Linked DNA regions of Tardiphaga sp. vice304. The protein of the gene in region 1 interacts with the protein of each later gene in a pairwise test. Links are inferred from orthologs where the notes say so. Each region holds a gene or a part of one and is shown in the gene's direction. Other genes may lie near its edges.

Region 1 (15,722 bases):
AAGGTCCGGACATCGAGACCGACGACTACAATTTCACGAAGCTGAACTTCCCCGAGGGCCATCCGGCCCGCGAGATGCACGACACGTTCTATTTCAATCCTGATTCGGACGGCGTGCGAAAGCTGCTGCGCACCCACACCTCGCCGGTGCAGGTCCGCACCATGCTCACGCAGGAGCCGCCGATCCGCATCATCTGTCCGGGCCGCACCTATCGCAGCGACTCTGACCAGACGCACACGCCGATGTTCCACCAGGTCGAAGGCCTGGTGATCGACAAGACCGCGCATCTTGGCCACCTCAAATGGATCCTGCACGAATTCTGCAAGGCGTTCTTCGAGGTCGACAATATCAACATGCGGTTCCGGCCGTCGTTCTTCCCGTTCACCGAGCCGTCGCTGGAAGTCGACATCCAGTGCCGCCGCGGCAATGGCGAGATCCGCTTCGGCGAAGGCGAGGACTGGCTGGAGATTCTCGGCTGCGGCATGGTGCATCCCAACGTGCTGCGCGCCTGCAACATCGATCCCGATGTGTACCAGGGCTTCGCCTGGGGCATGGGCATCGACCGCATCGCGATGCTGAAATACGGCATCGGCGATCTCCGTCAATTGTTCGAGGGCGACGTGCGCTTCCTCAATCACTACGGCTTCAAGCCGCTGGAAATGCCGACGCTGGCCGGAGGATTAAGCTCGTGAAATTCTCCCTTTCCTGGCTGAAAGAACATCTCGACACCGACGAGTCGCTCGAGACGCTCGCCGACAAGCTCACCATGATCGGGCTCGAGGTCGAGCACATCGCGGACACTGCGAAGCTGTTGCAGCCGTTCACGATCGCCGAGATCGTCGAGGCCGTGCAGCATCCCAATGCGGACCGGCTGCGCGTCTGCACCGTCAATGTCGGCGAGGCCTCGCCATTGCAGATCGTCTGCGGGGCGCCGAATGCGCGCGCGGGATTGAAGACCGTGCTCGCCCGCCCCGGCACGTTCATTCCGGGCAAGGACTTCACCATCGGCCTCGGCAATATCCGCGGCGTCGAGAGCCAGGGCATGCTGTGCTCGGCCGGCGAGCTCGGACTGCCCGACGCCATCGACGGCATCATCGAGCTGCCGGCTGACGCGCCGGTCGGCAAAGCCTATGCCCACTGGGCGAAGCTCGGCGACCCCGTGATCGAGATCAATCTCACGCCGAACCGGCAGGACTGCACCGGCGTGTTCGGCATCGCGCGCGATCTTGCCGCCGCCGACATGGGCAAGTTCAAGAATCCCGCGATCAACCCGATCAAGGGCGAATTCCCCTGCCCGGTGAAGGTCACCGTCGAAGACGCGACGTTGTGCCCGGGCTTCGCGATGCGCCTCGTGCGCGGCGTCAAGAACGGCCCGTCGCCGGAATGGCTGCAAAAGCGCCTGACCTCGATCGGGCTGCGCCCGATCAACGCGCTGGTCGACATCACCAACTTCCTCACCTTCGATCGCGCCCGTCCGCTGCACGTGTTCGATGCCGCCAAGGTGCATGGCGACATCGTGGTGCGCCGCGCCCGCGACGGCGAGACTTTGCTGGCGCTGGACGGCAAGACCTACAGACTCGACGACAAGGCCTGCGTCATCGCCGACGACAACGGCGTGGAATCGCTGGCCGGCATCATGGGCGGCGAGGCCTCCGGCTGCGACGAAGGCACCACCGACGTGCTGATCGAATCCGCACTGTGGAACGAGATCAACATCGCGCAGACCGGTCGTCGGCTCGGCATCAATTCGGATGCGCGCTATCGCTTCGAGCGCGGCGTCGATCCGGCCTTCATGCTGCCCGGCCTCGAACTGGCGACGAAGCTGGTGATGGAATTGTGCGGCGGCACGCCGTCGGAGAACATCGTCATCGGCAAGGCTTTCGCCGATGACCGCGTGATCGATTTCCCGGTCGCCGAGGTCAAGCGGCTCGCCGCGATCGACGTGCCTCCGGCCGAGATGCGCCGCATCCTCGGCCATCTCGGCTTCATGATGGCCGGCAGCGGCCCCGTCGTGAAAGTGGCGATTCCGCCGTGGCGTTCCGATGTCACGGGGAAGGCCGACATCGTCGAGGAGATCATGCGGGTTCACGGCGTCGACAAGGTGCCGATGACGCCGTTCCCGCGCGGCGACGCGCCGCGCAAACCGATCCTGACCCAGATCCAGCTCCGCACCCGCCGCGCCAAGCGCGCCCTCGCCGCGCGCGGCATGGTCGAGGCTGTGACGTGGTCGTTCATCTCGAAGCCGCACGCCGAATTGTTCGGCGGCGGCGCGCCCGAGCTGGCGCTGGCCAATCCGATTGCGGCTGATCTCTCCGACATGCGGCCGAGCCTGCTGCCGGGTCTCGTGCGCGCCGCGCAGGCCAATGCCGATCGCGGCTTCTCGGATCTCGCGCTGTTCGAAGTCGGCCAGGTGTTCAAGGGCGACCGCCCGCAGGACCAGTTTGTCGCCGCCGCCGGCCTGCGCCATGGCATGGCGTCCTCGAAGGGCATGGGCCGGCACTGGTCCGGCGCCGTCACCGCCGACGCGCTCGACGCCAAGGCCGATGCCTTCGCCGTGCTGGCCGCCGCCGGCGCGCCGATGCAGGCGCTGCAGATCGTCTCCGGCGGGCCGTCGTGGCTGCATCCCGGCCGCTCCGGCACCATTCAGATCGGCCCGCAGAACATTCTCGGATATTTCGGCGAATTGCATCCGCGTGCCGCGGAAGCGCTCGGCGCCGACGGCCCGCTGCTGACCTTCGAAGTGATCCTCGACCGCATCCCCGACGCCAAGCAGAAGGCGACGCGCGCCAAGCCGGTGCTGGAATTGTCCGCGTTCCAGCCGGTGTCGCGCGACTTCGCCTTCATCGTCGATCGCAGCGTGAAGTCGGGCGATCTCGTCCGCGCCGCGCAGAATGTCGACAAGAAGCTGATCTCGGGCGTCACGGTGTTCGACGTCTATGAGGGCAAGGGCATCGACGACGGCAAGAAATCGGTCGCGATCGCGGTCACCATGCAGCCGCGCGAGAAGACGCTGACCGATGTCGAGATCGAGGCGGCGGCGGCGAAGATCGTGGCGGAAGTGACGAAGAAGACGGGTGGAACGTTGCGGGGATGATGGCCACTCTTGGCCTTGCCTCCTATTCCACCGGCTCGCTTCTCCTCGTCGTCATCACCGCCTTTGTCGCGGGGCTTGCCCGCGGCTTCTCCGGCTTCGGCTCGGCGCTGATCTTCATGCCGATTGCCAGCAAAATGATGGGCGCGCAGGTTGCGGCACCCCTGCTGCTGCTGATCGATTTCCTCACTACGCTGACGCTGATCCCGAATGCCTGGCGCCGCGCCGACCGGCACGACGTCGGCATCATCTCGCTCGGCGCGCTGGTCGGCGTGCCGCTCGGCACGATGATGCTGGCGTGGGGCGATCCGCTCACGATCCGCTGGATCATCGTCACGCTGATCGGCCTGATGCTGGCGCTTCTGGCCTGCGGCTGGCGCTTTCCCGGCAAGCCCACGCCGGCAGCGACGATCGGCGTCGGCAGCATCGCCGGCTTCTTCGGCGGACTGGCGCAACTCGGCGGCCCGCCGGTGGTGATGTACTGGCTGCGCGACGCCGCCGTGGCTGCGGTCACCCGCGCCAACATCATCCTGTATTTCTTCATTGCGGACCTGCTGATCATCGTCAGCTATTCGATCGGCGGGCTGTGGACCACGGCGATCCTCGGCCTCGCGGTGATCACCGGACCGGTATTCGCGCTCGGCCTGTGGCTCGGCTCGAAGCTGTTCGGCAAAGCCAGCGACGAAACCTTCCGCCGCATCTGCTATGTGCTGGTCGTGGTATCGGCGCTGATCAGCCTGCCGCTGTTCGATGGGATGTTTCGATAGACTTCGTCTACCGCCATACCTGCGGAATCATCCCCTCACTGTCATTCCGGGGCGCGTGCGGCGGTAGCCGAACGCGAACCCGGAATCCCGAAATGTTCATCGTCCCATGTCGAGGTTCCGGGTTCGCTCGCGCTGGTGCGCTCGCGCCCCGGAATGACAGTGTGGGGCCTAATTCCGCTTCGTCCGCGCCTTCTTCTCCGGTTCGGCCGGCTTCACCGGCGCCAGCTTCGCCAGCGCGGCATCGGCGGCGCGTTCGCCGCTTTCCCAGGCGCCGTCGACAGTGCCCCACAGCGTCTCATGCGTGGCCTCGCCGGCGATGAACAGATTGCCCATCGGCTCGATCAGGACGCGCCGCGACTCCTGACCGCCGGGGACCGCCGCCGACATCGCGCCCTGGATCAGGGGCTGCGCGTTCCAGTTGGTCGCGGTCGACTTCTTCACCGCGTTCTTGATATCACTGCCGAACAGTTTGGTCAGCCACTCCACCGCGAACGCCACCATCGCAGGCTCACCCTGCGCCGCCAGCCCGCGACCGAAGGCGCCCGCGACATCGACCGTGCAGAGCGAGGTGCCGCCGATATTGGCGAACAGCGCAGCGGTGCGGGCGTCGCTGCTTTGCTCGATCATCAGCTCGTCGCGGCCAAGGCCGAGCGGATTGCCGGAAAATTGCAGCGCGATCCGGTCATAGCTGCCGAGACTGAGTTTCGCCGCGGCATCGAGCTGCCGCTTCGGCAGGTCCGGCGTGAATTTGATCGCACCCGACGCCAGCACGTTGGAGGACACCGTGACGATGACGCCGCGCGCGGCGATCCGGCCCATCGGTGTCTCGACGCCGATGTCGCGCCCGCTCCAGATCACCCGCGTCGCCGGCGTCGACAACGCCACCGGGACGCTTTCGCCGAGTTTGAGCATCAAGGCGCCCAGCCCCTGGCGGCTGGCGACATCGATGGCGCGGTCCTGCGCGCGAAACTGGTCGAGCGCGGAGAGGTCTTTCAGATCCTTGCCGGTGGCATAGGCGCCGAGAATGAAATCGATCGTGCCTGACCAGTCGCCGAGATCCTTCGGCAGCACCGCGGCGCAGGACATGTCGCCACGGCGGGCGCCCTCATCGATCGCGCGATTGGCGCGCACCAGGGTTGCCAGCAGGTTCTCTGTCTCGCCGGCGCGCGCATTGCGGCGGCCGATCCGCAGCTTCTGGCTCGGCGGCGCGGGTGCCACATCGATGCCGGCCGGCCGTGCCAGCCGGACCAGCGCATTGCTATCCGGCGTATGCAGCCAGCGCGCGCCGCGATCGAACGGCGCCTCGAAGCTGGAGGCGTCGGTCAGGCAGCGCCCGCCGATCTGGCCGGCGGCTTCCAGCACGATCACACGGCGACCCGCCGCCATCACCCGCCTAGCTGCGGCAATGCCGGCGGCGCCCGCGCCGATCACCACGATATCGGCCTCGCGCGGAAGCGTCGCAGCCCGCGCCCTAGCGCCGAACAACGGCAGCAGCGTCAATGCCGCCGACGCCGACAGCAGATCGCGGCGGGAAATTGTCATGGCATGGTTTCCGAAACTTTGCGGGACGCAAGAACATCTGGCGAACTTGCCGTATCCCGCTAGGGGTGCGCAACTCTCATGGTGAATCAGGTGTAAGCAATGCCACGAAGGCATGAACCAATTTGAAATGGCTGGCGCGCAGGATCATGTCAGAAGCGGTCGGGACGAGCCGCAGGGGGTAAGCATCATGGGCGTCGTGCTCGATACGGTCGGACAATGGATCGCGGCCTATCTGCAAAAGGAAGTGCCGGGCTACGAGCCGTTCACGCCGAGCGATCCGGAGCGGTTGCGCGACGTCATCCTGGAAGGTGACGTGCTGCTGGTGGAGGGCAACAACCGGGTTTCCGGCATCATCAAATATCTCACGCAGTCGACCTGGTCGCATGCCGCGCTCTATGTCGGGCCGATCGACGGCGCCACCGAGCCCGACGGCGAACCGCATGTGCTGATCGAGGCCAATATCGGCGAGGGCGTGACCTCGGCGCCCTTGTCGAAATATTTTCCGTATCACACGCGGCTGTGCCGCCCGGTCGGGCTGTCGTTCGAAGACCGCCACACCGTCTGCCGCTATGCCATCAACCGGATCGGCTTCGGCTACGACACGAAAAATATTGTAGACCTGATGCGCTTCCTGATCCCGCTGCCGGTGCCGCAGCGCTGGCGGCGGCGCATGATCGCGTTCGGCTCCGGCGATCCGACCAAGATCATCTGCTCGGCATTGATCGCGCAAGCATTCGACGCGGTGCGCTATCCGATCCTGCCGAAGATCACGCAGGCCGGCAGCCGGCAGGCACGCCGCGAGATCCTGCATATCCGCGATTCCTCGCTGTATATGCCACGCGATTTCGACATCTCGCCGTATTTCGAGGTGGTCAAGCCGACCATCGCGCTCGGCTTCGACTACACCGCCCTGCACTGGGCCGACAAGCAGAAGCCGCTCCGGGAGGTAGCGGACGCCTTCGGTCCATTTCCCGGCACGGAAACACCATCGCCGCCGCTCGTTCCTGAAGCGACTGACGCGCAAGCGGCGGTTGTTGGCGAAGGGGTGAGTCTGTCGCCGAGGATCAGGCTGGTGGCTTAAACACTGTCGTCCCGGACAAGTGAGCGAAGCGAGCGCAGATCCGGGACCCATACGCTCCGAGTCTGCTGCCGCCCCGGAACGGCGCCCCAGCGATTCATGACGACAGCGTGTATGGATCCCGGCTCGCGCTCGCAAGGGCTCGCTTGACCGGGACGACAGGTGGAGAGGTTGAAACTTTGATTACGACTTCACCGCGCCTGCCGTCAGCCCGCCGACCATGTAGCGACGGAACGCGTAGTACATCGCGGCCGGCGGCAGCGCGTAGATCAGGCCCGTGGTCATCAGCAATTCCCACGGCGAATCATCCGCCGCCAGGAAATTGCCCAGCGCCACCGGCAGCGTGATCTCGGTATCCTTCGACAACAGCAGGAAGGCATAGAGGTACTCGTTCCAGGCCAGCAGCACGGCATAGGTGCCGATTGCCACCAGCGACGGCAGCATCAAGGGCAGGTAGACTAGCCGGAACAATTGCATCGGCGTGGCGCCGTCCATGATCGCGGCCTCGTCGAGTTCGACCGGCAATTTGTCGGACGCCTGCTTGAGCACCCAAATCGCATAGGGCGAGGCGATCGTCACCATCGCGAAAATCAGCGACCAGTGGTTGTTGAGCAGGCCGTAATTGCCCATGGTGCGGTACATCGGCACGGCGAGGAATGCCGCCGGGATGAAATACGTAAACAGCGCGAGGTTCATCACGGTGCGGCCGCCGGGCACGCGCAGCCGCGAGATCGCGAACGCCGCGCAGGTGGCGATGAACAGGGTCAGCGCGCCGACCGCCAGCGCGATCACTGTCGAATTCCAGAACTGCGCCCAGAAATCCCGCAGAAAATAATGCTGCTGGCGAAACACGATGCCGAAATTATGTAGCGTCGGATGGTCCGGCCACAGCTTCCCGGCGAAGGCATCCTGCTTCGGGGAGATCGCGAACAGCACGAGATGATAGATCGGCAGCAGCGTCCAGATCAGCACCGGCAAGCCGATCAGCAGCAGTTTTGCTTCATTGCCGACGTCACGCAGCGAGAAGGACTTCATCATCGCGCAGGTCTTTTCATCGTGAAAGCCGTTTCATCATGAAATACACCAGCGGCAGAACCAGCGGCAGCGCGCAGACAATCGCGGCCATCGACAGATCGAGCTGGTCGAGGCGGAGATAGCGGATGCCCAGCGTCGCCAGCACATGGGTGAGGTCGGCGGGGCCGCCGCCGGTGAGGAGATAGACGCTGTTGAAATCCCCCAGCGTCCAGATCATCGAGAGCAGCGTGCAGGTCATATACAGCGTTCGCATCGCGGGCCAGGTGACGAAGCGGAATTTCTGCCAGCCGGAGGCGCCATCGACCTCGGCGGCCTCGAACTGGTCCTGCGGAATCGCCAGCCGTCCGGTCATCAGGATCAGCGTCCAGAACGGCAGCGACTTCCAGATATGCATGCCGATCGCCATCGTCAGCGCGATCGCGGGATCGTTGAGCCAGTTCGGCCCGTCCTCGCCGGTGAGCTTGAAGATCAGGTGATTGACCACGCCCCATTCCGGATTGAACATGAAGCGCACCGACAGGATGGTGGGGATCGACGGCACCGCCCACGGCAGGATGAACAGCACCGACAGCCAGCGGATCCAGGCGCGCTGCTGGATGAAGAAGCCGGACAGCGCCAGCGCGATCAGCATTTTCAGATTGATGCCGACGATCAGGAAGATCAGCGTGTTGACCGCGGCGCGCGCGAAGATCGGGTCGTTATACAGCGCGACATAGCTCGCCGGATGCCGCGCCAGCCACAGCCCGTAGCTGACGGGATAGACGACGAAGGCCGCGAACACGAGAATATACGGCGCCAGCAGCGCCAACCCCCAGACCTGCGTCGTCGTGAGCCGTGACGTCCACGGCCGTTGCGGGGTGGCTTCGGGAGACGAGAGCGTGATGGCGGTCATGGCTTGCCTATCGTCGTTTCGGCCGACCCCAATCTGTCATTCCGGGGCGCAAGCGCCGCGAGGCGATTGCTAACCCGGAATCCCGAGGTGAGAGGAACAGAGATAGAGCCGTTCAAGGTTCCGGGTTCGCTCGCAGCTCGCGCTGCTCTCGCCCCGGAACGACAGCGACTGCTACCCTGCCACCTGCTTGATCCTGGCGATCAGCTCGTCCACCGCCTTGTCTACCGGCACCTTCTCCGAGACCACGCGGTTCATCGCCTTGGCCCAGACGTTCTCGTTGTTCAGGATCGTGAACTTGTAGTTCTTCACGAAATCGAACGTCGAGGTACCCGCGGTGAACTGGTTGTAGACCGCCTTGCGGTGGCGGTCGGCCTGCCAAAACGGGCTGGCCTGGCCGGCGATCGTCACCGGAAACCAGCGGCCCAGCGCGCCTTCGACATAGGGCTGCAGATTTTCCTCCTGCAGCAGGAATTTGACGAATTCCTTGGCCTGCGGCTTGTTCTTCGAGGCGCTGAAGATCATGCCGGTCTTGACGTCGGAGCGATATTTGATCGGCGTGCCGTCCGGCTTGGCGGGAAACGACGCCGTGATGATGTTCTCCTCATAGGCCTTCTTGCCGGCGGCGCGCTGCTCGGGCGTCAATGCCTGGTTCTGCGAATCCTCGAACCATTTTCCGGCGATCGAGATGGTGAAGTTGTGCGTCATCAGGATCGTCTTGTTGTGGAAGGCGACGTTGTTGTCGGGGTCCTTCCACGTCGTCGAGGACGGCGGCGAGCAGCCCTTGATGTAGGTGTCGGTGTAGTCCTTCAGCGCGCCGATCAGACCTTCGCGGACCTTGGGATCGTCGACCAGGAGCTTGCCGTCATCGTCCACGAGCTTGACGTTGTAGGCGTCCATGAAGGTGTAGAAACTCTGGAAAGAGTCGGTCGACTCCACGCCCATCGGCTGGCCGACGCCATAGGCGCGCGAGCCCGACGCCTTGCGATAGGCCGGCTGCACCTTGTCGCACCAGAACGACCAGTAGCCCTTCCAGTCGGTCGGGATGTCGCTTGGCTTGAAGCCGGCCTGCTCCAAGAGGTCGCCCCAGATCTGCACATGCATCGACTGCTGCTTCAGCGGAAAGCCGTAATAGGCCTTCTTCTTGGTGACGTCGTTGTAGAGCAATGCAGTCTCGACGGTGTTCGGCGCGAAGGCCTGCTTCATCGGCGCGAGAATGTCGGTGAGGTCTTCCAGCTTGCCCTCGAAGGCCCATTTTCCGGACGCCTGCACGTCGTAGGTGTCGGCATAGGCGACATCGGGCGGGGTGCCGGAATCCAGTGCCGCGACCGTCTTCGGGATCATGTCCTGGATGGCGTATTGCGACAGCTCGACCTTGATGCCGGTCTTGGCCTCGAATTTCTTGATCGCCGCAATCAACGAATCGTCTTCGGAACGGTAGAAACCCTTGCTGAACCAGACGGTGATCTTGTCCTCCGCGAAGGCGGGTGCCGCGGCATGCAGCAGGCCGACGGCGGCAACGGCCAATGCTAGCGGACGCGTGAACCTGAGTACCACGATGTTTTCTCCCCTGACGTTTCATTTTTTGTCAGACTACTGCAATCGCGCGCGCCGTCCACATAACTCGTTGCTGCGCTGCGAGCGGCGGCCCTTGCCGAAGCCGCGCGCTATCGCTAGTTCTGCAGAGATATCAACGCCGAGGATACCCCATGCTGACCGCCGCCACCCGCGCGCTTTCACAAATCCTGTCGCCGCCGATGCGCAGCATCCTGTGGAAGTCGATCGGGCTGGCGCTCGTGTTGATCGTCGTGCTGGGCATCGGCCTGCAGCGGGCGCTGAGCTGGCTGGCCACCTCCGGCGAGATCTGGGCCGAGTCGATGCTCGGGCCGGGCTTCCACGCCACGCTCGATGTACTCGCCTGGATGCTGTCGATCGCCGCCGGATTGGGCGTGCTGGCCGGCGCGATCTTCCTGATGCCGGCGATCACCTCGCTGGTCGCCAGCCTGTTCGTCGACGACATCGCCGAGATCGTCGAGCGCGAGCACTATCCGGCGGAGCACCCCGGCGCGGCGCTGCCGTTCGGCATCGCGCTGACCGAAGGCGTCAAGACGGCGCTCCTGACCATCGTGGTCTACCTGGTCGCGCTGCCGTTCGTCTTCCTCGCCGGCGCCGGCTTCGTGGTGTTCTACCTTGCCACCGCCTGGCTGCTCGGCCGCGAATATTTCGAACTCGCCGCGATGCGGTTTCGCACGCCGGCCGAAGCCAAACTGATGCGCCAGGCCAACGGCATGACGGTGTTCATCGGCGGGCTGATCATCGCCGCCTTCGTCTCGATTCCGATCGTCAACCTCGCCACGCCGTTGTTCGGCATGGCCTTCATGGTGCATCTGCACAAGAGACTGAGCGGACCGCGGCCCGAGCTGATCGAGCCGACACGACGCGCGCGGATGCCGGTGAGCTAGGATCGGACCCCACCGCCGTCATTGCGAGGAGCCCTTGCAACGAAGCAATCCAGTTCTTTCGGCGCGTGCGGCCTTCTGGATTGCCGCGTCGCTTCGCTCCTCGCAATGACGTTGATAGGACGGCGCGTCACGCCTGCACCGTCTTCTCCGGCCAGCGGCACAGATCGTTGATCAGGCACAATTCGCAGCGCGGCTTGCGCGCCAGGCAAGTGTAGCGCCCGTGCAGAATCAGCCAATGATGCGCGTGCATCATGAACTCGTCGGGAATCACGCGCATCAGCGCGAGCTCGACGTCCAGCACGTTCTTGCCCGGCGCCAAATTGGTGCGATTGCCGACGCGAAACACATGCGTATCCACCGCCATCGTATGCTCGCCGAACGCCATGTTGAGCACGACGTTGGCGGTCTTCCGCCCGGCGCCCGGCAGAGACTCCAGCTCGGCACGCGTGCGCGGCACCACGCCGCCGAATTCGGCGATCAGCTTTGCCGACAGCGCGATGACGTTCTTTGCCTTAGTGCGGTACAGGCCGATCGTCCTGATGTAGTTGCGGACCTCCTCCTCGCCGAGCTCCAGCATCTTCTGCGGCGTGTCGGCGATGGCGAACAGCGCGCGCGTCGCTCTGTTGACGCCGGCGTCGGTGGCCTGCGCCGACAGCACCACGGCAACCAGCAGCGTGAACGGGTTGACGTGCTCCAGCTCGCCCTTCGGCTCCGGATTGGCCTCCTGGAACCGGGAGAATGCCTCATGTACCTCTGCGGCCGACCAGGGCTTCAGCTTTTTGGGCTTTTTGGCCGGTGCTGGTTTCGGCAGCGATTTGCCGGCAGACTTCGCCGGCAGCTTGCGGATGATTTTTGCCATCAACGGGGTATACTGACAGGCCATGACATCGGGCAACGATTTTGACGCCGAGGCCGAACCGGAATTGTTCTCGGCACTGCTCCGTCCGCACCGCGCATTGAGCCGCACCGGCTTTTTCGTGCTGATGGGCTTCGTCTGCACGGTCTCCTTCGCCGCCGGGCTGACGTTCCTGATGATGGGCGCCTGGCCCGTGCTCGGCTTCTTCGGCCTCGATGCGCTGGCGATCTGGTGGGCGTTCCGCGTCAATTACCGCCGCGGCGACGCCACCGAGGAGATCACCGTCACGCCGTCCGAAATCCGGGTACGGCGGGTCAGCCATCGCGGCCATGTCGTGCAATGGGTGCTCAATCCGCTGTGGGTGCAGCTCGAACAGATCAGCCACCCGGAATTCGGCATCGAGCAACTGTTTCTGGTCTCGAAGGGTCGCCGCATTTCCATTGCGCGGTTTCTCGGCGCCGAGGAAAAGGCGAGCTTCGTCAAAGCTTTGCTCGCGGGGCTACAGGCCGCCAAACGGGGCCCGACGTATAATCCCGTCGCATGAGCGGGAATCGGAAATCGGGTGGTTCACGGGCAACGCCGGGGCTACATCCGACGCATGATGAACCCCGCCAGCACCATGCTCATGACTGAGCCGCAGCCGACCCGGCCGGGCGCGCAGGACGCAGCCCTGCGCGACTACGACAGCGTGCGACGCGCGATCGGGTTCATCTCCGAGCACTGGCGCGCGCAGCCGGCGATCGAATCCGTCGCCGAGGCCGCCTCGGTCACGCCGGACGAGTTGCATCACCTGTTCCGGCGCTGGGCCGGCCTGACGCCAAAGGCCTTCATGCAGGCGCTGACGCTGGATCACGCCAAAAGCCTGCTGCGCAATTCCGCCAGCGTGCTCGATGCCGCGCTGGATTCCGGCCTGTCCGGGCCGGGCCGGCTGCACGATTTGTTCGTGACCCATGAGGCGATGTCGCCCGGCGAATGGAAGACCGGCGGCGCCGGCATGGAGTTGCACTACGGCTTCCACCCCTCGCCGTTCGGCACCGCCATCGTGATCGCCAGCGCGCGCGGCCTGGCTGGCCTCGCTTTCTCCGATCCCGGCGAAGAAAAGCCGGCATTCGAGGACATGGCGCGGCGCTGGCCGCGCGCGACCCTGATCGCCGACCAGTCCGGCACGGCGGCGATGGCACGGCGCATCTTCGACGCCAGACTATGGAAGCCGGAGCAGCCGCTGCGGGTGCTCTTGATCGGTACCGATTTCGAGGTCCGGGTGTGGGAGACGCTCTTGAAGATCCCGATGGGCCGCGCCGTCTGCTATTCGGACATCGCGAGCAAGATCGACAGCCCGAAGGCCTCGCGCGCCGTGGGTGCTGCGGTCGGCAAGAACCCGATTTCCTTCGTGGTGCCGTGCCACCGCGCGCTCGGGAAATCCGGCGCGCTGACCGGGTATCACTGGGGCATCACCCGCAAGCAGGCGATGATCGGCTGGGAGGCGGGGCAGGTGGGGGCGGGATGATGTCGCCACAATCCAACCGCCGTCATCCTGAGGTGCTCGCCGATTTCGGCGAGCCTCGAAGGATGCGGCCACGGGCGACGGCAGTTGCGACCATCCTTCGAGGCCGCCACGTACCGGCTTCGCCGGTTCGTGACGGCACCTCAGGATGACGGCAGAGTTTTTTAGCCCGCCAGATCCAGCTTCGACGCGACCGTCGAATCCGCGTTGAGCCGGTAGATGATCGGCACGCCGGTCGCGAGTTCGCGGGCCAGGATGCCTTCCGGCGACAGCTTCTCCAGCACCATGATCAGCGCGCGCAGCGAATTGCCGTGCGCCGCGACCAAAGTCCGTTCGCCGCGCAGCACGCAGGGCAGGATTTCCTGAACGTAGTACGGCAGCGTGCGGGCCAGGGTGTCCTTCAGGCTTTCGCCGCCGGGCGGCGGCACGTCGTAGGAACGGCGCCAAATGTGCACCTGTTCCTCGCCCCACTTTTCGCGGGCGTCGTCTTTGTTGAGGCCAGAGAGATCGCCGTAGTCGCGCTCGTTGAGCGCGAGATTGCGCGTGATCGACAGGCCGGTCTGGCCCATCTCTTCCAGCGCGAGATCGAGCGTGTGCTGCGCGCGCGACAGCGCCGAGGTGAAAGCGACATCGAACACCAGCCCCTGCGCCTTCAGCTTCTGCCCGGCGGCCTTGGCCTCAGCGATGCCCTTCTCGGTGAGACCGGGGTCCTTCCAGCCGGTGAACAAGTTCTTCAGATTCCATTCGCTCTGGCCGTGACGGACGAGCACGAGAAGACGGTCGTTCATTCCAAATTCCGTTTCTTGTTAGAGGTCGCCAGCCCAAGACATCGCCAAGACATCGCCTAGAGATCACCTAGAGATCGCCGAGTCCGAGCACGTCGGCCATCGAATAGTGACCGGGGTTCTTGCCGTGCGCCCACATCGCGGCCTTGAGCGCGCCGTGCGCGAAGATCATGCGATCCTCGGCCTTGTGCGAGATCTCGAGACGCTCATAGGGGCCAGCGAAGATCACGGTGTGGTCGCCGGTGACGGTGCCGCCGCGCAACGATGCAAAGCCGATATCGCCGGTCTCGCGCGCGCCGGTGATGCCGTCGCGGCCGCGCGCGGAATGTTCGTCGAGCACGATGCCGCGGCCGGCCGCGGCAGCTTCGCCGAGCATGAAGGCGGTGCCCGACGGCGCGTCGATCTTGGCCTTGTGGTGCATTTCGAGGATTTCGATATCGAAGCCGTCGCCGAGCGACTGCGCCATGCGCTTCACCAAAGCGGCCATCAGGTTGACGCCGAGGCTCATATTGCCGGCCTGTACCACGATCGCCTGCTTGGTCACGCTCTTGATCACCGCATCGTCCGACGCCGACAGGCCGGTGGTGCCGATCACATGGACGATGCCGCGCTGGGCGGCGATGGCGACATTGGCGATGGTCGCGGCGGGCACGGTGAAATCGAGGATGCCATCGGCCTCCTTCGACATCGTCCACAGATCGCCCGACAGCTTGACGCCATTGGCCGGCAGGCCGGCCAGCATGCCGCAATCCTGCCCGAGCAGTTCGGACGTCGGCGCTTCCAGCGCGCCCACGACCACCGCGCCGTCGGTTTCGGAAATCGCGCGGATCAGAGCGCGCCCCATCCGCCCGCCGGCGCCTGCCACGATCAATCGCATATCGGTCATGTCATGCCTTTCAAGCTGTAGGGGCGATATAACGTTGCAACGCCCCTGCGGCAACCGCTCGTCGCCGTCGTGGTTACGGCTGTGCGCCGTCATAGCCTTCGATGATCACCATCTCGCCTTCGGAATGCGGGCTGCGCATCGCCACCAGGCGCTGGTATTCCGGGGAATTGTAGCAGGCCAGCGCGGTCGCGTAGTCCTTGAATTCCAGCACCACGTTGCGCGAACGCGACGAACCCTCGCGCGCCTCGTGCTGCCCGCCGCGCACGAGGAATTTGGCGCCGAACTGGTGAAACACCGCGCCGTTCTGCGCGACGTAGTCCTTGTAGCCATCCATGTTGTGCACATCGATGCGCGCGATCCAGTAGCCCTTGGCCATCATTATCCCCCTGTGTTGTTAACCGAGCGCCGCCGTGATCTCCGCCACGATTGCTTCTGCTGCCGCCTTCGGATCGGCCGCGGCCATCACCGGTCGGCCGACGACGAGATAGTCCGAGCCTTCCTGGATCGCGCGGGTCGGTGTCATGATGCGCTTCTGGTCGCCGGTGTCGGAACCCGCCGGCCGGATGCCGGGGGTGACCAGGCACATTTCCGGCGCGATGATCTTGCGCAAATTAGCCGCCTCTTCGGCCGAGCAGACGATGCCGTCAACCCCGAGCGCCTGCGCCTGCTGGGCTCGGACCTCGACCAGATCGCGGACGCCGAGCTGATAGCCGGCCGCCTTGAGGTCGTCATTGTCGTAGGAGGTCAGCACAGTGACCGCGAGGATCTTCATGGCGGTGCCGCGGCTGGCCTCGACCGCCGCCTGCATGGTCTGCGGATAGGCATGC
Region 2 (15,539 bases), 3.1 Mb from region 1 along the record:
CGAAACGGCCAACCCCGACGTGTTGAAGGACGCGAGAGCGTCATGAGCGCGGAAGACATCGAAGCCTCGAAGGCGCCGTTGATGGATCACCTGATCGAGCTGCGTTCGCGGCTGATCAAGGCGCTGCTGGCCTTCGCCATCGCGTTCATCTTCTGCTTCTTCTTCGCCAAGCAGATCTACAATGTGCTGGTGTGGCCGTTCGTCTGGGTAGCCGGTCCCGAGAATTCGAAGTTCATCTACACCGCGCTGCTGGAATATTTTTTGACCCAGCTGAAGCTCGCGATGTTCGGCGCCGGCTTCATCTCCTTCCCGATCATCGCGGCGCAGGTCTACATGTTCGTGGCGCCCGGGCTCTACAAGCACGAGCGCGGCGCCTTCGTGCCCTATCTGATTGCGACGCCGTTCTTCTTCGCAGCCGGCTCGTTGCTGGTATATTTCATGGTGCTGCCGATGCTGATCCGGTTCTCGCTGGGCATGCAGCAGACCGGCAGCAGCGACACCGCACAGATCGCGCTGTTGCCCAAGGTCGGCGAATATCTGTCGCTGATGATGTCGCTGATCTTCGCCTTCGGCATCGCGTTCCAGTTGCCGGTGATTTTGACGCTACTCGGCCGCATCGGCGTGCTGACGTCGCAGCAATTGAAGGACAAGCGCCGCTATTTCATCGTCATCGCCTTCGTCATCGCCGCAGTGCTGACCCCGCCCGACGTCATCAGCCAGGCCTCCTTGGCGATCCCGCTGATGATCCTGTACGAGGGCTCGATCATCGCGGTGAAGATCGTCGAGCGGAATGCCAAGAAGGCCGCGGCGAAGGCGGCGGGTGCGGGCACGGACGTGACTCCGGCGGAGTAGTCGGTTGCATCTTTAGGTTGCGTTTCGTAATCTGCCGGGTAGGTAGGCGGCGGGAAGTGACCTTGGCATGGGCTTTTGATACACTCGGTTACTCAAAGCGGCTGCGGGATGCCGGCGTGCAAACCAATCACGCCGAGGCCCACGCGGAAGCGACGCGGGATTTCGTCATGACCGAATTGGTGACAAAAACCGACCTGCTTGTCGCCATGTCGGATTTCGACGCAAGATTGCTGGCCACCCGGAACGATCTTCAAGCAGCGATAGAGAAATCCGCGCTGCAGGTAACGATACGTCTAGGCGGTATTGTCGCTTTGGGCGTCGGCCTTTTGGCGGCCTTGCAACGCATTCACTGATGGCTTGTCCCGCCATTTGATGTTCCCAATCACCGGCGTTCGGGGTACTCAGGGCCACGTTTGCCCAGGACCCCCGCCATGCACGACATCAAATCGATCCGCGACAAACCCGAGGCCTTTGACGCCGCACTGAAGCGGCGCGGGCTGGCGCCGCTGGCTGCGTCGCTGCTGGCGATCGACGAGACCCGGCGCACGGCGATCCTGGCGTCCGAACTGGCGCAGGCGCGGCGCAATGCGGCCTCCAAGGAAATTGGTGACGCCAAGAAGAACAAGGACGACGCCCGCGCCAACGCGTTGATGGCCGAGGTCACCGAACTCAAGACCACGATGCCGGCCATGGACGCCGCGGCGAAGGCGGCTGAGGAGCAACTCAAGACCGCGTTGGCCGAGATCCCGAACCTGCCGCTCGCCGAAGTGCCCGAAGGTAGCGACGAGCACGGCAACGTCGTGCATCACCATTTCGGCGCCAAGCGCAGCTACGCCTTCGCGCCGAAGCCGCATTACGATCTCGGCGAAGCCATGGGCTTCATGGACTTCGAAGCCGCCGCCAAACTCAGCGGCGCGCGCTTCGTCGTGCTGAAGAGCGGGCTGGCGCGGCTAGAGCGCGCGCTTGGCCAGTTCATGCTCGACCTGCACACCAATGACCATGGCTACATGGAAGTGAACCCGCCAATGCTGGTGCGGGACGACGCAATGTTTGGCACGGCGCAGCTACCAAAATTCAGCAATGACCAATTTCGTGTCGAAACTGAAGAAGTGCAGCGCAAGCACGCCTACAAAACTTTTGAGCAGGATAAGATGGCCATTCTTGATTACGTTGAAAAGAACGGTATCGAAGCTGCAAAAATAGAGCGCTTGGAGATCGGAGATTTTGTGTATGACCACAATCCCGATCGAATGTGGCTCATCCCCACCGCCGAAGTCCCGCTGACCAACCTCGTCCGCGAATCCATTCTCGACGAAAAAGAACTGCCGCTGCGCATGACCGCGCTGACCCAGTGCTTCCGCGCCGAGGCCGGCGCCGCCGGACGCGATACGCGCGGCATGATCCGGCAGCACCAGTTCACCAAGGTCGAACTGGTCTCGATCACCACGCCGGACAAGTCGAGCGAAGAGCACGAGCGCATGCTGTCCTGCGCCGAGGAAGTGCTGCGCCGGCTCGACCTGCATTACCGCGTGATGACGTTGTGCACCGGCGACATGGGCTTCGCCTCGCAAAAGACCTACGACATCGAAGTATGGATGCCCGGGCAGGGCGAGGGCGGCGCCTATCGCGAGATCTCGTCGTGCTCGGTGTGCGGCGACTTTCAGGCCCGCCGCATGGACGCGCGCTACCGCGCTGCCGACGGCAGACCGCGCTTCGTCCACACGCTGAACGGCTCCGGCACCGCGGTCGGCCGCGCGCTCATTGCCGTGATGGAAACCTACCAGCAGGAAGACGGCTCGATCGTCGTCCCCGACGTGCTGCAGCCCTATATGGGCGGACTCAAAGTAATTGGAAAAGGCATCTGAGCGCATGCGAATTCTCTGCACCAATGACGACGGCATTCACGCGCCCGGCCTGAAGATCCTCGAACAGATCGCCAAGGAACTGTCCGACGACGTCTGGGTGGTGGCCCCCGAGATGGACCAGTCCGGCGTCTCGCATTCGCTGTCGCTGAACGATCCGCTGCGGCTGCGCGAGATCGGCCCGCGGCACTTTGCGGTGCGGGGCACGCCTACCGATTGCGTCATCATGGGCGCGCGCCACATCCTCTTGGACAAGCAGCCCGACCTGGTGCTGTCCGGCGTCAACAAGGGCCGCAACGTCGCCGAGGACGTGGTCTATTCCGGCACCATCGCTGGCGCCCTGGAAGGCACCATTCTCGGCTTTCCCTCGGTCGCGCTGTCGCAGGAATTTTCCATGGAAACCCGCCACGCGCCGCTGTGGGATACCGCGCTGAAATTCGGGCCCGACGTGTTGCGCAAGGTGATTGCGGCCGGCGTGCCGAAGAACACGGTGATCAACGTCAACTTCCCGGCCTGCGCGGCCGATGACGTGCAGGGCGTCCGCGTCACGCGGCAGGGCAAGCGCAACCAGGGTTTCCTGCGCGTCGATGAGCGCAAGGATGGCCGCGGCAATCCGTATTTCTGGATCGGCTTCGAGCGCATCGCGGTGGTCGACATGCCGGCGGAAGGCACCGACCTGGCCGCGCTCGCGGCGAAGTACGTCTCTGTCACGCCGCTGCGGCTCGACCGTACGGACGAGGCCTTTTCCGAAGCGCTGACGGCGGCGATGAAGTAGGGCTGCTACGGCGTTTGCGGCGCATCCTTCGAGCCCGTCGCTTCGCGACGGCGCCTCAGGATGACGGCGGAGTTTGTTGCGACGGGTCTCGTCTTGCTGTCCCGCCCGCCGCCGTCATCCTGAGGTGCTCGCCCGCAGGGCGAGCCTCGAAGGATGGATGTTCAGCTAAACCGCCACGCCCTTCAGCGTATCCGCCAGCACCTGCGCCAGCGTTTCCATCTGGAACGGCTTCTGCAAGGTCGGGCGGTCGCGGAATTCTTCTGGCAGGCCCTGCGCGCCGTAACCGGTGGCGAAGATGAAGGGACGGCCGCGCGACTGCAGCACCTCGGCGACGGGTGAAATCACCTTGCCGTTGACGTTGACGTCGAGGATCGCGATGTCGAACTCGGTCGAGCCGGCCAGGCGAATGGCCTCGTTGATCTCGCCGGCCTCGGCCGCCACGCTGTAGCCGAGCTCCTCGAGCATGTCGGCAACCATCATCCGGATCATTACCTCGTCCTCGACGAGGAAAACTGATCCGCCCGGCGGTTTGGTGGCAGTCATGGCCGGCTTCCTTACTTGATTATCGAATCAAAATAGCAGATCGCAGTTCCGAAGCCAGCCGCCGGCGGGGGCGCCTTGCGAGAACGGCTGCCTGGCTCGGATCCGCCCGGAACCATGGGCAATGGAGGCCCTTCGCAAGATAACACCCCGTTACGGCTTCGGACAGCGAAACGGAAGAATAAATCGTGAACTGGCTTACCGTGTTCTGAAGAATTGCGTCAATCTATCTGCGCTAGGTTGCGCGCTCGAATTTGCGTTGCGTGAGGCTGCCATGATCACCGTCGGACATCCGCCCGAACAAATGATGTTCCAGCTCAGCCTGCGGCGGCGCGGCATCAGTGACCGGAGCGTGTTGCGGGCCATGGAGGCCGTGCCGCGCGACCAGTTCGTCGCCGCCACCGACCGGGAACACGCTTGGCAGGACACCGCTCTGGCGATCGCCTGCGGCCAGACCATCAGTCAGCCCTTCGTGGTCGCCTACATGACCGAACAGTTGCAGGCGCAGCCGGAACACCGCGTGCTGGAAATCGGCACCGGCTCGGGCTACCAGGCCGCGATCCTGTCGAAGCTCGCCCGCGACGTGCTGAGCATCGAGCGGTACCGAACCCTGGCGGATTCCGCCCGCGCCCGGCTGGAGCGCCTCGACCTGCACAATGTCGAAGTCATGCTGGGCGACGGCTATGCGGTGCCGGCCAGTGTCGGCTCGTTCGACCGCATCATCGTGACGGCTGCGATGGAGGAGGTGCCCGACGCGCTGCTCGGCCGGCTCGAGCCGGAAGGCATCTTGATCGCACCGGTCGGCCCGCAGGCCGGCGTGCAGACGTTGATCCGCTATCGCAAGACCGGCGACTTGTATGAGCGCAGGGCCCTGGTCGATGTGCGCTTTGTACCGGCGTTGAAGGGCGTTGCGCGCGAGATGTGAAAAAGTTCAGCGCACCGCCGGCTTCCTGCCCGCAGGGTTAAAGGCTTGGTAATACCGACAGTGTTTACTCAAAAGAGTGATTTTTTGTTGCGTATGAGTGAGTAACCCATGTCCAGCGTTGTCGAGTTGCTTTGCTCCCGCCGGGCCCCGCAGGTCGCGGTGCTGGCGCTGATGTCGATCGGTTTTGCCGGCTGCAGCGCCGACATGCAGACGCGGTTGTCGCAGAATCCCTCTTTTGAGCCCGGCCAGTCGCGCGGTTTTGGCTGGCAGGGTGATACCACCGGTTCGGTATCGCAGCCGCGTCAGCAGGCACAGCCGCCGGCGCCGCGCGAGATGCCGCAGTACCAGCGCCCGGCCTACAACCCGCCGCCGACCTATCAATCCTCCGCGCTGCCGCCGCCGATCGCGGCGCCGCAGTCCTATCCGTCCACCCCCGTCGCATCCGCCCAGCCGGTGACCGGCGGCGGCCGCGGGATGGGCTCCTACACGCCGCCTGCCGCGCCGATCGAGACCACGGCCTCGGTCGCGCCGCGCTCGGTGGCGGCGACCAATGGCCAGGCCCGCGACGGCGGTACCAAGATCATCGTCGGCACCTCCGATACGCTGGAGACGCTGGCGCGTCGCTACAACGTGTCGTCGGCTGCGATCCTGCAGGCCAATGGCTACAAGGGGCCGCGCGCGCTGTCGCCGGGCCAGAGCCTGGTGATTCCACGTCAGGGCACTCCGGCCGTGGCCGCCGTGCCCGCCGCTCCGGCGCGTCCGGTGGCGATCGCCGCTGCCGCGCCCGCACCGGCCGCCGCTTCGGTTCACTTCGTCAATCGCGGCGATACGTTGATGAGCATTTCCCGTCGCACCAATGTGCCGGTCGCCGATCTGGCCCGCGCCAATGGCCTGGCGCCGAATGCCGGCCTGAAGCTCGGCAGCAAGATCACGGTGCCCGCCGCTACCCGGGTTGCTGGCGCACCGCCGGCGCCGCTCGGCGCGACGGCTCCTGCCGCCGTGGCCGCAGCCCCCGCCGGCACGGTGGTGTCCGCGCCCGCGACCCGCGTCGCCACCAATGAACCCGTGCAGAAGGCCCGTCTCGCCCAGACCTCCACGACCCCCGAGGAAGTCGCCGCACCGGAATCCCCGGTCAAGGCGGCGGATGCCACCGGCGCGCTGCCGACCTTCCGCTGGCCGGTGCGCGGCCGTGTCGTCACCGCCTACGGCGCCAAGACCAACGGCAAGGCCAATGATGGCATCAACGTCGCGGTGCCCGAGGGCACGCCCGTGAAGGCCGCCGAAGACGGCGTCGTCGCTTACTCCGGCAACGAACTGAAGGGCTATGGCAATCTGGTTCTGGTTCGCCATTCCAACGGCTATGTCACCGCCTACGCCCATGCCAGCGAGCTGATGGTCAAGCGCGGCGAAACCATCAAGCGCGGCCAGGTGATCGCCAAGTCCGGCCAGTCCGGCGAAGTGAGCTCGCCGCAGCTCCACTTCGAGATCCGCAAGGGCTCCTCGCCGGTCGATCCGAACCAGTTCCTCAGCGGTGGCTAGGCAAGCTGAACTATACAACGCAAAATGCCCGGCTCACGCCCGGCATTTTTTGTAGCCCGGATGATAATCCGGGGCCGGCTCGTCCACGTCCATACTGTTCCCGGATTGCGTCAGCGCGCCGTGCTACGCACGGCTCGCTGACTTCATCCAGGCTACAAGTTACTTCCCCGCCAGCCGCACGCCCATCCGGCCGGCCAGTTCCTGCGTGAACTGCCAGGCGACGCGGCCGGAGCGCGAGCCGCGCGTCGTCGACCATTCCAGCGCCTCGCGCTGCAATTCGTCGGCATCGAGCTTGATGCCAAAATGGCTGCAATAGCCGCGCACCATGTCGAGATATTCGTCCTGGCTGCATTTGTGGAAGCCGAGCCACAGCCCGAAGCGGTCCGACAGCGAGACCTTCTCTTCGACCGCCTCGCCGGGATTGATCGCTGTGGAGCGTTCGTTCTCGACCATCTCGCGCGCCAGCAGATGGCGGCGGTTCGAGGTCGCATACAGGATGACATTGTCCGGCCGGCCCTCGATACCACCCTCCAGCACCGCCTTCAGCGATTTGTAGGAGGCGTCGTTGCCGTCGAACGACAGGTCGTCGCAGAACACGATGAAGTAGAAGTCCGAGGCGCGGATCTGCGCCATCAAGGCCGGCAGGCTTTCGATGTCCTCGCGGTGGATCTCGACCAGCTTGAGCCGGCCATCGACGCCCTTCATGGCGTTGACGCGGGCATGTGCGGCCTTGACCAGCGAGGACTTGCCCATGCCGCGCGCGCCCCACAACAGCGCGTTGTTGGCGGGCAGGCCGGTGGCGAAGCGTTCGGTGTTCTCGATCAGCATGTCGCGCATCCGGTCGATGCCGTGCAGCAGGCCGATGTCGACGCGGCTGACCTTCGGCACCGGGGCAAGGCGGCCGTCGGGGTGCCAGACGAAGGCGTCGGCACGCTTCAGCGAATCGGCATTGTCGAATTTGGGGGAGGCAGCGGCCATGCCGGCGGCGATCGCTTCCAGCGCCCGGGCGATACGCTCGTCCATCGCCGGCGCTTTGGCGGCACGGGGACGTTTTGCCGCGGCGGCCTTGCGGGCCGGGGCAGGACGCTTCGGAGAGGGCTTGGCAACCCGGCGTGGGGCGGTTTTAGCGGGTTTTTTGGACATTTTGGTCCTTCCTGTCGGGGCACCCATAACGAGCCCGGCGGCCCGCCGCAAGCGCTTCAAATGTGAGGCAAATCAGCGCCGGGCGACGTTGCAATTGGGGCCGCGGTGGTTATAGTCCGCGCGAATTTGCCAAACTGGCCGAACGCCGCTGCGTCGCCGGTTTTTCCCATGTTTTCAGGTTTTCACGAGGAATACCCCGATGTTCATTACCCCTGCGTTTGCCCAGGCTGCAGCCGCCGGTGGCGATACCGGTTCGATGCTGATGTCGCTGCTGCCGTTCGCGCTGATCTTCGTGATCATGTATTTCCTGATTCTGCGCCCGCAGCAGAAGAAGGTGAAGGACCACGCCGAGCTGGTGAAGAACATCCGCCGCGGCGATACCATCGTCACCTCCGGCGGTATGGTCGGTAAGGTCACCAAGGTCGTCGACGACGAGCAGATCGAGTTCGAGATTTCCGACGGCGTCCGCGTCCGCCAGATGCGGACCATGATCGCCGGCGTCCGCACCAAGGGCGAGCCGGCCAAGGACAAGGCCGAGAAGGCCGACATCAAGGCCGTCAAGGACGACAGCACCGCGAGCTGATGCGTTCCAGCGAGCTAACGCTGCGCGCGTCGCCATCTCACCGAATCTGACGGGTCAACTCGATGTTGTATTTCACGCGGTGGAAGGCGCTGGCGGTCATTCTCACGGCGCTGGCGGTCTGCCTGTGCGCGGTTCCGAACTTCTTTCCGGAGTCCCAGGTCAAGACCTGGCCGAAATGGGCGCAACGCCATCTGGTGCTCGGGCTCGATCTGCAGGGCGGCTCGCATATCCTGCTCGAGGTCGATTCCAATTCGGTCAAGAAGGACAAGCTCGATCAGGTTCGCGATGATACCCGCCGCACGCTGCGCGAAGCCCGCATCGTCTATACCGGCCTGAGCGCGCGTAATGATTCCGTCGAAGTCCGCATCACCAAGGAAAACGAAGTCCAGACCGCGCTGACCAAGCTGCGCGAGCTGTCGCAGCCGCTCGGCGGCCTGCTGGGCTCCAACGGCCAGCGCAGCCTCGAAGTGTCCGACGCCGGCGGCGGCCTGATCCGGCTGACCGTGCCGCCCGCCGCGATCGCCGACCGCGTCCGCCAGTCGGTCGAACAGTCGATCCAGATCGTCGAGCGCCGCGTCAACGAGCTCGGCACCGTCGAGCCCCTGATCCAGCGCCAGGGCGCCGATCGTATCCTGGTTCAGGTCCCCGGCCTGCAGGATCCGACCCGGCTGAAAGAACTGCTCGGCAAGACCGCGAAGCTCGATTTCCGCATGGTCGATTCCAACATACCGGCCGATCAGGCGCAGGGCAGGGTGCCGCCGGATTACGACCTGTTGATGAGTTCGCAGTCGCCGAAGGTGCCCTATGTCGTCAAGAAGGAGGTGCTGGTGTCCGGCGCCGATCTCGTCGACGCGCAGCCCGGCTTCGACCAGCGCTCCAACGAGCCGATCGTGTCGTTCCGCTTCAACTCATCCGGCGCGCGCAAGTTTTCCGACGCGACCGTGAAGAACGTCGGCCAGCCCTTCGCCATCGTGCTCGACAACGAGGTAGTGTCGGCTCCCGTCATTCGCGAACCGATCACCGGCGGCTCCGGCCAGATCTCCGGCTCGTTCACCGTGCAGCAGGCCAACGACCTCTCGATCCTGCTGCGCGCGGGCGCGCTGCCGGCGCCGCTCACCATCATCGAGGAGCGCACCGTCGGTCCCGGCCTCGGCGCCGACTCGATCGCCAAAGGCGAACTCGCGGCCTATGTAGGCTCTATCCTCGTCATCATCTTCATGCTGCTGACCTATCGTTTGTTCGGCCTGTTCGCCAACATCGCGGTGGCCATCAATGTCGCGATGATTTTTGGCGTGCTGTCTTTGCTGAATGCGACGCTGACCTTGCCCGGCATCGCCGGCATCGTGCTGACCGTCGGCATCGCGGTGGATTCCAACGTGCTGATCTATGAGCGCATCCGCGAGGAACTGCGCGGCGGCCGCACCGCGATCTCGGCGATCGACGCCGGCTTCAAGCGCGCGCTGTCGACCATTCTGGATTCCAACATCACCACCTTCATCGCCGCCGCGGTGCTGTTCTACATCGGAACCGGTCCGGTGCGCGGCTTCGCCGTGACGCTCGGCATCGGCATCCTCACCACGGTCTTTACTGCCTTCACCGTCACCCGCCTGATTGTGGCGACCTGGGTGCGATGGAAGCGGCCGACCAGCGTGCCGATTTGAGATTGCGGAGCTCGCTGTGACACAAATGGTTCTTTACGGCCTTGGGGCCCTCATCGTCGTTCTCAGCATCGTCGCTGCGATGGACTGGTTGCCGGCTTTGCGTATCGTCCCTGACGATACCAAGTTCGACTTCACGCGCTTTCGCCGGATCTCGTTTCCGATCTCGGCGCTGCTGTCGATCCTCGCCATCGTGCTGTTCTTCACGCACGGGCTGAACTTCGGCATCGACTTCAAGGGCGGCACGCTGCTGGAAGTGCAGGCCAAGTCCGGCACCGCCGACATCCCGGCGATGCGCTCCACGCTGGCTGCGCTCAACCTCGGCGAAGTGCAGATCCAACAATTCGGCGGCCCCGCCGACGTGCTGATCCGCGTCGCCGAGCAGCCCGGCGGCGACGCCGCGCAGCAGCAAGCGGTGCAGAAGCTGCGCGCCGCCTTCGGCGACAGCGTCGAATACCGCCGCGTCGAAGTCGTCGGCCCGCGTGTTTCCAGCGAATTGCTGGCCTATGGCATGCTCGGCCTGATGGTCGCGATCCTCGGCATTCTCGTCTATCTCTGGTTCCGCTTCGAATGGCAGTTCGCGCTCGGCGCGATGATCGCTAACGTCCACGACATCGTGCTGACGATCGGCTTCATGTCGATCAGTCAGGTCGAGTTCGATCTCACCTCGATTGCGGCGCTGCTGACGATTCTCGGCTATTCGCTGAACGACACCGTCGTCATCTATGACCGTATCCGTGAAATGCTGCGGCGCTACAAGAAGATGCCGATGCCCGACCTGCTCAACGAGTCGATCAATTCGACGCTGTCGCGCTCGATCATCACCCACGTCACGGTGACGCTGGCGCTGCTGGCTCTGCTGCTGTTCGGCGGCAACGCGATCCACTCGTTCACGGCCGTGATGATGTTCGGCGTCGTGCTGGTCGGCACCTACACCTCGATCTTCATCGCGGCGCCGATCCTGATCTATCTCGGCGTCGGTGAAAAGCGTGACACCGCGCCGGACACTCCGAAGAAGAAGTAGCCATGCCGGTCCCGCCCGAAGCGCCGCATCTGCCGCGATCTGCCGCGATCGACGGCTATGGCCGGGGCGGGTTCGAGTTCGACACCATGTCGCATGTTGGCTCGCTGCTGTGCCTGCCGGATGCGATCTGGGCATGGGGGGTGACCCGAGCGACCGACATCGACCGCGCCTCGCTGAAGCGCGTGTTCGAGAATGCAGCCTCCATCGACACGCTGATCATCGGCACCGGCAACGAGGTGTGGATCGTGCCGCGCGACCTGCGCGAGGCGCTGCGCAACGTCCATGTCGTGATCGACGCGATGCAGACCGGACCTGCGATCCGCACCTATAATGTGATGATGGGCGAGCGCCGCCGCGTTGCCGCGGCTTTGATCGCGGTGCCATGAGCGCCGACAGCGATTCCGCCGCGTTCTGCGCGCAACTGGTGCGCAGCCAGGATTTCGAACGATACGCCGCGACCTTGTTCGTGCTGGCCGAACACCGCCGTTCATTGCTGGCGCTGTACGCCTTCAACGCGGAAGTGTCCCGGATTCATGAACATGTCAGCCAGCCCCTGCCGGGCGAGATCCGGCTGCAATGGTGGACCGACATGCTGGCCGGCGCCGGCCATGGCGACGTCGAGAGCAACCCGGTTGCCGCCGAACTGCTGCTGGCGATCCGCGCTCATGAATTGCCTGTCGATCGGCTCACGAAGCTTGTCCAAGCCCATGTGTTCGATCTCTACAACGATCCCATGCCAGACCTTGCGGTGCTGGAGAGCCACATCAACGACACGTCATCGACGCTGCTGGCGCTGGAGGCGCGCATTCTCGGGCACCATTCGGACGCCATCGAGCAGGCCGCCGACCATGGTGGCCTGGCGCAGGGCGTGGTCCGGCTGATCGCCACGTTGCCCTATGATTCCGCACGACGGCTGATGTTCATCCCGCAAGACATGCTGATCCGGAACGGCGGCAGCGCCGAGGAAGTCTATGCCGGAAAACTCACGCCGCCGATCCGCGCCACGCTGGACCAGTTGATCTCAGGCGCGCAGGCGCAACTGGCCACGGCGATGGCGCTGTTGCCGGCGATGCCGGCCGAGGCGCGCCGCGCCTTCCTGCCGCTGGCGCTGGTGGCGCGCGATCTCAAGCGGGTCAGCGTCGCCGGGCACGATCCGTTCGTGCTGAACGTGCCGTCGCGGCTGCGCACGCTGTGGACGTTGTGGCGGGCGTCGCTGTCGAAGGTGTTTTCGTAAGTCTCGACGGTTTACTAATCTATCCGCCGTCATTGCGAGGAGCGAAGCGACGAAGCAATCCAGCTCTCGCCGAGCTTGCCGCTCTGGATTGCCGCGTCGCTTCGCTAAGGGGAAAGCCATAGGCTTTCCTTGACCTCGCAATGACGGCTGATAGGTCTTAGCTTACGCCGTCGGCGTCTCGAAATTGAACCGGTCGCGCAGGTTCTTCCGCGATTCCAGGATGCCTTTCAGGAACATCCGATCCGCGTCCGAGGTCATCAACGGCTCGATCAGGTCGAGCTGGTTCATTGCCACCAGTTGCAGGATCTCGGTGCGGATATTTCCCGCCGCATCGCGCGGCAGCGCGGACACCACCTGCAGATGCTCCGGCGGCTTCGGGCCTTTGGCGGATACCAGCGACGCCTGCAGCGGCGCCTCCAGTGCGACATCGTCGGCCTCGACGAAGGCATACAGCCCGACGCCACTGCGGCGATCGGCGAAGGCCACGATCGACACGTCGCGTACCGCGGGATGGCGGCGGATCAGCTCGGCGAGCGGCGGGGCGTCGTTGACCAGGCGGCGGCCGCCGCCTTCACGGTCGGTGAAGTTGAAGATGCCGCGCGTGATGCCGCGATAGACCTTCTTGCCGGTCATCAGCCAGATCCGTGCGAAGCCGGATTTCTTCGCCAGAACCTTCTTCTCGCTCGGCGTCAGCAACTCCGGCGCGTAGGAGCGCTTGTGCTTCAAGAGATGGCGCAGGTCCTCATAGGCGGCGATGCGGAACAGCCGGGAGCGCGACTTGAAGCAGACCGCGAGCTGGAAGTCGGTGACATAGGCCAGGCCATCGGTGCCGCGCAGCCAGTTCTGTTCTTTCGCCAGATCATTGTGGCAGACGCCCATACGGTGCAGCTTGCGCAGCGCGAGTTTCGCGGATTTGAAATAGCGCGCGTCGCCATAGGGCTTGGCGAGATGCAGCGCGACGCCGTCGATGAAGCCCCGCACCAGCGCCTGCTCGCCGGCCCACAGCAATTCCGGTCCGACACGGAGATCGCGGGCCAGCGTCAGCGCGCGGCGCTCGCGCGTGAACAGATGCTGGGCGACGACATAGGACCACCACGGCACCTGGTCGAGCCGGCGCAGCACCGCGTCGACCTCGCTGCCGTTGGCGCGGTAGCGTCCGCGCTCGACGGTCGAGAACACGTCGCGCTTTAGCAGCACGCCTTCGGTCCAGTGGGCGGACAGCGCGGCGGCGTCCTGTTTCGGCAAACTCATGACTCGGTCCTGAATGTGATGCGCGCGTTACGCGGCGGCAGCGCGGGCGGGCAGGTGGGCGGCTATCCAGCCGTCCATGTCGGCCAGGGCGCGCGCGCTCATCGCCTGCTTCTTGGCGACGGTCTTCTCGTTGCCGCGCAATCTGCCGCCTTCGGCGTTTCGGGTCGGCGCCTGCGCCAGCGGCGGGAACAGGCCGAAATTGATGTTCATCGGCTGGAACGAGCGCGGACCGGCATCGATGGTCTCGATATGGCCGCCGGTGATGTGGCCGAGCAGCGAACCCAGCGCCGTGGTCGGCGGCGGTGGTGCGAGCGAGGTGCCGCGCGCTTCGGCCGCAGCATAGAGCCCGGCAATCAGCCCGACGCTGGCGGATTCGACATAGCCTTCGCAGCCGGTCATCTGGCCGGCAAAGCGCAGCCGCGGCAGCGCACGCAGCCGCAGCGTCTCATCGAGCAGCTTTGGCGAATTCAGGAAGGTGTTAAGATGCAGGCCGCCGAGCCGCGCGAACTCCGCGTTCTGCAGGCCGGGAATCATCCGCAGCACGTCCATCTGCGCGCCGTATTTCAGCTTGGTCTGGAATCCGACGATGTTGTAGAGCGTGCCGAGCTTGTTGTCCTGGCGCAGCTGCACGATGGCATAGGCCTTCACGGTGGGGTCGCGCGGATTGGTCAGGCCGACCGGCTTCATCGGGCCGTGGCGCAGCGTCTCGCGGCCGCGCTCCGCCATCACCTCGATCGGCAGGCAGCCGTCGAAATAGGGCGTATTCTTTTCCCATTCCTTGAAGTCGGTCTTTTCGCCGGACAACAGCGCGTCGATGAAGGCTTCGTACTGGTCGCGGGTCATTGGGCAATTAATGTAGTCGGCGCCGGTGCCGCCGGGCCCGACCTTGTCGTAGCGCGACTGGAACCAGGCGGTTTCCATGTCGATGGAATCCTTGTGGACGATCGGTGCAATCGCATCGAAGAACGCCAGCGCGTCCTGATCGGTGACGCCGCGAATCGCCTCGGCCAATGGTGCGGAGGTCAGCGGGCCCGTGGCGATGATGACGTTGCCCCACTCGGCGGGCGGCAGGCCGTCGATCTCGGTGCGGTCGATGGTGATGAGGGGATGTTCGGTGAGCGCACGGGTGACGGCGTCGGAAAAGGCGTTGCGGTCCACCGCCAGCGCGCCGCCGGCGGGCACCTGGTTGGCGTCGGCACAGCTCATGATCAGCGAGCCAAGCCGGCGCATTTCAGCGTGCAGCAGGCCGACCGCATTGTTCAGTGCGTCGTCGGAGCGGAATGAATTCGAACAGACCAGTTCGGCCAGACCCTGCGTGAGGTGGGCCTCGGTCATCCGGTGCGGCCGCATCTCGTGCAGCACGACGCGAATGCCGGCGTTGGCGACCTGCCACGCCGCTTCAGAACCGGCAAGGCCGGCGCCAATGATGTGAACGTGGTCGCTATGGTTCAGGGCTGTTGTCATGGCCCCGCATGTAGCGCGTTTTGCCGCGAAGTGGAATCCGCTTCGTCACCGGCAAGGGGGTTGTCCGTATCCTTGATGGCTTCACGAGAGCGTCCGCAATAAGCGGGCGCTGGTCGTGAGGCATCAAAGCGGCGGATTAGCCCTGGTAGGCGCCGGAAGCGACGCGCCGAATTTCGGAACGGTCGAGACCGATGTCGGACAGTTCACGATCGCTGAGTTGCGACAGCTCGGCCACGTTGCGCTGATAGTCACGAAACGCCTGGATCATACGGATGAAAGAAACGAGCATCTTGCTCTCCTGCAGTGTGGCGGTTCATCTCTTGAACCACCGTCGTCGTTGAAATGAATATAGATGATCATCCGCTGTTTAGCAGTCGGAATGTTGCGGTGCAGCTAGGCGTATGTTGCATAGCTCGCGCAAGGGATGATTAACCTATTGGCGCAGTGCCCGGAGTATGACGCTTCGCTGCGCAAAAAAATAACATCGGCTGGAAAAGCCGAGTTAGTTAGTCGATTAAATGATCGTGTCGTTGAAAGAGCCGCGAATCCGGCGGCGCCGCCGCTTCGAATTGGGGCGCGCGGCGCCTCCTGTTGCCGGCGGAAGGCAAACGAAATCGGAACTCTGCTACGATGAGATATGCGAAATTCACATGGTCAATTTAAAATGATTCTCAATTCAGTTTATCTGC

What was found.
Region 2: the proteins of pheT (region 1) and secD interact in binary tests that used the Escherichia coli proteins (3 or more experiments, as listed by UniProt). The link is inferred for Tardiphaga sp. vice304 from one-to-one orthologs.

The regions. Positions count from the first base shown.
Region 1 is NZ_CP041402.1:457,027-472,748, reverse strand. Bases 289-3,391 are described here. They hold pheT (phenylalanine--tRNA ligase subunit beta), read left to right. Parts: upstream 289-688; coding sequence 689-3,094; downstream 3,095-3,391. Other genes in these bases: FNL56_RS02145 (sulfite exporter TauE/SafE family protein), read left to right, coding at 3,091-3,391; pheS (phenylalanine--tRNA ligase subunit alpha), read left to right, coding at 289-692. Also shown: more of pheS, read left to right, coding at 1-288; more of FNL56_RS02145, read left to right, coding at 3,392-3,858; FNL56_RS02140 (flavin monoamine oxidase family protein), read right to left, coding at 4,027-5,400; FNL56_RS02135 (YiiX/YebB-like N1pC/P60 family cysteine hydrolase), read left to right, coding at 5,588-6,481; FNL56_RS02130 (carbohydrate ABC transporter permease), read right to left, coding at 6,662-7,513; FNL56_RS02125 (carbohydrate ABC transporter permease), read right to left, coding at 7,530-8,405; FNL56_RS02120 (ABC transporter substrate-binding protein), read right to left, coding at 8,577-9,959; FNL56_RS02115 (sulfate transporter family protein), read left to right, coding at 10,112-10,864; nth (endonuclease III), read right to left, coding at 10,992-11,723; FNL56_RS02105 (DUF2244 domain-containing protein), read left to right, coding at 11,746-12,264; FNL56_RS02100 (methylated-DNA--[protein]-cysteine S-methyltransferase), read left to right, coding at 12,340-13,227; FNL56_RS02095 (2,3-bisphosphoglycerate-dependent phosphoglycerate mutase), read right to left, coding at 13,389-14,012; dapB (4-hydroxy-tetrahydrodipicolinate reductase), read right to left, coding at 14,080-14,895; FNL56_RS02085 (DUF1330 domain-containing protein), read right to left, coding at 14,969-15,271; pyrF (orotidine-5'-phosphate decarboxylase), read right to left, coding at 15,290-15,722.
Region 2 is NZ_CP041402.1:3,606,778-3,622,316, reverse strand. The notes cover bases 7,673-10,580. They hold secD (protein translocase subunit SecD), read left to right. Parts: upstream 7,673-8,281; coding sequence 8,282-9,880; downstream 9,881-10,580. Other genes in these bases: secF (protein translocase subunit SecF), read left to right, coding at 9,906-10,580; yajC (preprotein translocase subunit YajC), read left to right, coding at 7,836-8,219. In the rest of the region: Sec-independent protein translocase protein TatB, read left to right, coding at 1-46; twin-arginine translocase subunit TatC, read left to right, coding at 43-852; FNL56_RS17185 (hypothetical protein), read left to right, coding at 915-1,205; 5'/3'-nucleotidase SurE, read left to right, coding at 2,722-3,489; FNL56_RS17170 (response regulator), read right to left, coding at 3,655-4,032; FNL56_RS17165 (protein-L-isoaspartate(D-aspartate) O-methyltransferase), read left to right, coding at 4,304-4,954; FNL56_RS17160 (LysM peptidoglycan-binding domain-containing M23 family metallopeptidase), read left to right, coding at 5,063-6,493; FNL56_RS17155 (ATP-binding protein), read right to left, coding at 6,653-7,636; more of secF, read left to right, coding at 10,581-10,901; FNL56_RS17135 (Mth938-like domain-containing protein), read left to right, coding at 10,904-11,287; FNL56_RS17130 (phytoene/squalene synthase family protein), read left to right, coding at 11,284-12,135; FNL56_RS17125 (serine/threonine protein kinase), read right to left, coding at 12,298-13,386; methylenetetrahydrofolate--tRNA-(uracil(54)-C(5))-methyltransferase (FADH(2)-oxidizing) TrmFO, read right to left, coding at 13,414-14,850; FNL56_RS17115 (DUF1127 domain-containing protein), read right to left, coding at 14,987-15,139. UniProt on the Escherichia coli protein: Part of the Sec protein translocase complex. Interacts with the SecYEG preprotein conducting channel. SecDF uses the proton motive force (PMF) to complete protein translocation after the ATP-dependent function of SecA.